DNA from 2 places in the Brenneria sp. L3-3C-1 genome. Region 1 is predicted to be linked to the other one. Evidence: predicted binding sites of a transcription regulator. Region 1 holds the regulator's gene; the other holds the start of a gene.

Region 1 (2,207 bases):
CGCATGCGTTGCCGGCGGAGTTCCGCTTGTACGATCGTCTGTTTAGCGTCGCCAATCCGGCGGCGGCGGATGATTTCCTGTCAACCATCAACCCGGAATCGCTGAAAGTGGTGCAGGGATTCGTTGAGGCGAGTCTGGCGCAGGCGGAAGCGGAAAAAGCGTATCAGTTTGAGCGCGAAGGCTACTTCTGCGCCGATCGGGTTTATTCCAGCGCGCAGCATCTGGTGTTTAATCGCACGGTAGGCCTGCGGGATACCTGGGTGGGGTGATAGCGGGATTGGCTTACAGAGTAAAACAAAAATAAAACCGCCTCGGCGGTTTTATTTTATGACGGACAGGAAGTCCGTCACCCTACGGATCGTCGCAAGCGACGTTGAAAAGAGGTTGCTGACAAAGTCGTCTGTAAGCCTGAGATACCCGGGCCTACCGTACCGAGGGGCCATTATGGGACACATCCTTGTGCCCCACCCTGCGGGCCAGCATAAATGCTGTTCAAATTTGCTCCTGGCAAATTTGTCGGCGGCTTACGCCGCTACGACCCCTCGCCACGCTCTCCCTAATAACAGGCTATGTCAATGGTCTGAAAATCGCTTCAGGCGATTTTTTATGCGGTCGATTTATCTTCTTGCATCGTGCAGGGTTTCGTCTTCACGGCAATCCCCTTCACTGCAATGGCCATACAGATACAAACTGTGGTTGGTCAACTTGATACCGTGTCTTTCCGCTATTTCGCGTTGGCGTGCTTCGATATATTCGTCACGGAATTCAATCACTTTGCCACAATCCAGACAAATCAGATGGTCATGATGATACTGCTGCGTCAGTTCAAAAACGGATTTACCGCCTTCAAAATTATGACGGGTTACGATCCCCGCATCATCAAACTGATTCAGTACGCGGTAGACGGTCGCTAGACCAATCTCTTCACCCATATCAATCAGTTTCTTATATAAATCTTCCGCACTGACGTGATGGCACTCCGGATCCTGCAACACTTCCAGAATTTTCAGTCTTGGAAGAGTGACTTTCAGGCCGGCCTTCTTTAATGCGATGTTGTTGTCAGTCATGCGGATTTAGTCCTGTTGCTTACTTATCAATGGAGGCTACCTAGCCTATGTCATCGGTCGGCTCAAAAAATGTAATAACGTCCCAATTATAGAACTGCGCATTCAAAATGAAAACCATGGAATGTTAACAATATTATTTCCACATACACTACAGGTGTACCATGCAATGTATTGTTGGTAAATGAGGAACGTTCAATGAACGCACAGAACCGATGTGGGTATTGTACATACTTATAAGGAGAAGTTAAAAAAATGTATCAATTTTTATGAGAGGTTTTTTCTATCAATCTGGCTCTGACGAGAGTGTCATCAGAGCCAGAGAATCGGCTCAGCCTACCAGTTCTTTCAGATTCAGTTCGTCGCCGATCTGTTTTACCCAGGCTGTAACGCGCTCGCTGGTCAGTTCGGGTTGACGATCTTCGTCGATGGCCAAACCGATGAAGTGGTTGTCATCAGCCAGACCTTTAGAGGCTTCAAAGTAATACCCTTCCGTCGGCCAGTGTCCAATAATCGTCGCGCCATGCGGTTCAATGATATCGCGGATGGTGCCCATGGCGTCACAGAAGTACTCGGCATAGTCTTCCTGATCGCCGCAGCCGAACAAGGCAACCAGTTTACCGCTGAAGTCGATCTCTTCCAGCGTAGGGAAAAAGTCATCCCAGTCGCACTGCGCTTCCCCGTAGTACCAGGTAGGGATACCGAGCAATAAAATATCGAACGCTTCAAGATCTTCTTTGCTGCTTTTGGCGATGTCATGAACTTCGGCAACGTCGGTTCCCAGTTGCTGTTGGATCGTCTTGGCAATGTTCTCGGTATTGCCAGTGTCACTGCCAAAGAAAATTCCTATGAGTGCCATGAATTGAATAACCTCTTGATTCTTAATGGTATGATGCCGTGTTTTACCCACTTATCGGCTAATAATAGCAGACGCGCCCGGCATGAGAAACTCGTATCGGTAAGCATCGGTAAATTGTGGCGGGTATTTTGCTGATACGCATTTTCCTGTTGTCGCCCCGGCTGACGACCCTTGGTGATTAAATTTTTTAACGTAATCTCTTTAAACTTAAAAAATTATGTGTATGGCGAGTTATGAAATTGTTCACAGAATAGAAAATAAATGAGCATAAGAACCGCCCTGAC
Region 2 (2,207 bases), on a different contig from region 1:
GCGAGTTCTGCACGATCCTCGCAGGCAACGCGGGGTTCCAGGTCTGACCCGCCACCCCGCTCATCCCGACGTGGAAATCACGGTCGGATTGATGACCGAAAAACATCCAGTTAAACTCCGCCGAATCGACAAAGCCAAGCGATCCCAATTGCTGGTTATAGACTGCGCTATAGCGCTTGGTGTGACCGTCGTAATCATCCCACGGACGCGTGCTCTGACGACGATCGGCGCGGTAATCCGCGCCGGACAGCGCCCCGGCCAGCTCGGCATGGGCATCGTAATACTGGTAAGAAAGATCAAGGCTGGTCTCGTCGTTGATGTTCCACAACCCGCGGATACGGTAGTTTTGCACCTTACTGGCGCTGTGTTCGCGGAACGAATTGCCTTTCACCTGGTTGGCTTCCAACTGAAGGCCGAAGCTATCATTAATCATGCCGCCGGTACGCAGATAGGTATCCCACAGATTGCGGCCGCGGCCGAAGAACGTGGCGCGTTCGGCGATTTCATTTTCCCAGGCAACCGGGATCGGTTTACTGATCAGGTTGATTACGCCGCCGACGTTGTTCGGCCCGTACTGCACCGCCGCTCCGCCGCGCACCACATCAATACGGTCGATGGTGGCGAAACTGGTGGGGAACAACGACATGCCTTCCTGACCATAGGGCGCCAGCGCCAGCGGAATGCCGTCTTGCAGGATCTGGGAGCGCCCGCTGCGGCTGTCGTACAAACCGCGAACCGCAATCTGCGGCAGAATTCCCGTGCCGGTTTCATCCTGAATTTTCACCCCGGGCACGCGCTGCAACGCATCATCCAACGTCCGGTTCGCACCCTGATGAAGCTGTTCATGTGTGATGACGGTACGGTTGCCCGCCCAGGTTTTCACCTCTTCCGCTCTGGAATCACCTAAAATATTGCCATTAACGGTGATAGTTCCCTCATCTGACCATGCTGTATTGCTGAAAAGAATCAACGCCACGGCGCTGGCGATACGGCTGTGCTGCATGAATAACATCCTTCTTGTTGTTAATGATTCGCATAATCATATTGATAATCTTTACCAAAATAAAACGATATCTTTACACTTCTGGACGATTCTTCATTTTTTGCACACAATTCAGCCAGCAGAGGAGTTATCTAAAGCGGGAAATACGTTGTTGAGAGAATAAGGCGGCGGTTCACAGGATATTCATAGCGGGCACAGAATGCCCGCCGACGTCAGAGAGGATTATTTATCCATCATCTCCTTTAACAGCGGTTCGCTTTTCTTCACCGCTTCATTGGATGCTTTTACTCTAGCTTCTTTGCCGACCTGATCGGGAATAAAGCCGGCGAGGATCTCCTCATGATTATATCCCTTCAGCCATTCACGCGGGAAAGGCGCCAATTGCTCCCCGGCTCCTTCATGGCGATAGACCTGGCCTTGCCCTAACCGCTGGTTATAAGGAATGACATTTTTGCCCTGGTGATCGCGCAGTTCCTGATAAAGTTGCTTACGCAACGCGATCTTGGCATTGATGATTTTTTCATCCTTCGCATCGATCAGGTTGTGTTTTTCCTGCGGGTCATTGCGCATGTCATACAGTTCTTCCTTATCCCACACGCCATAGTACTGAATGTATTTATATTCCGGCGTACGAATGGCAAACGTGGTGGGCGTTTGCGGAAAGCTGTATTCCCAGAAGTATTCATAGACGAAGTGGTCTTGCCGTTTCGGCGCCGTTTGCCCCTCGACGCCAAGTTTCCAGAAGCTCTGACCATCATAGTTTTTCGGCGTCGGAACCCCCGCAGCCTCCAGAATAGTCGGGGCGATATCAATGTTTCTGACAATATCCTCCACGACCTTGTCTTTGGCAAAACCCGGACCGGATGCAATCAGCGGCACGCGAATCGACTCTTCGTAAGCATTGCGCTTATCGATTAAGCCATGCTCGCCGAACATAAAGCCATTGTCCCCCATCACCATAATAATGGTGTTTTGATCCAGACCTTGCCGTTTCAGCCAGTCGCGCACGCGCCCTACGCTGTCATCCACCGAACGCAGCGTTTCGTAGTAATCGCGCTGGTACTGCTGAAGATCCATGTTGGTGTTGTAAGGGTAATCAACGCCGTGCCAACTATTACGCTGGTTTTTCACCCACATCGGTTTACCGGCATAGTTTTCCGGGGTATCGGCATAGGTATCGGGCAGCGGGAATGTGACCCCTTTC

The links. Region 1 encodes Fur, which represses iron uptake genes when iron is present. Its sites were predicted from a motif close to ATAATAATGAGAACNACTATCAA; they were not measured.
Region 2: JG725_RS19115 (TonB-dependent siderophore receptor) is a predicted target of Fur. The motif match lies at 1,021-1,043, and genes of this name have one in related genera.

The regions. Positions count from the first base shown of each region.
Region 1 covers NZ_JAEMHF010000002.1:191,864-194,070, reverse strand. The annotation lists gene glnS (glutamine--tRNA ligase) at 1-269, shown strand, start outside; gene fur (ferric iron uptake transcriptional regulator) at 618-1,067, opposite strand; gene fldA (flavodoxin FldA) at 1,396-1,923, opposite strand.
Region 2 covers NZ_JAEMHF010000014.1:41,752-43,958, reverse strand. The annotation lists gene JG725_RS19115 (TonB-dependent siderophore receptor) at 1-1,003, opposite strand, end outside; gene JG725_RS19110 (sulfatase) at 1,226-2,207, opposite strand, start outside.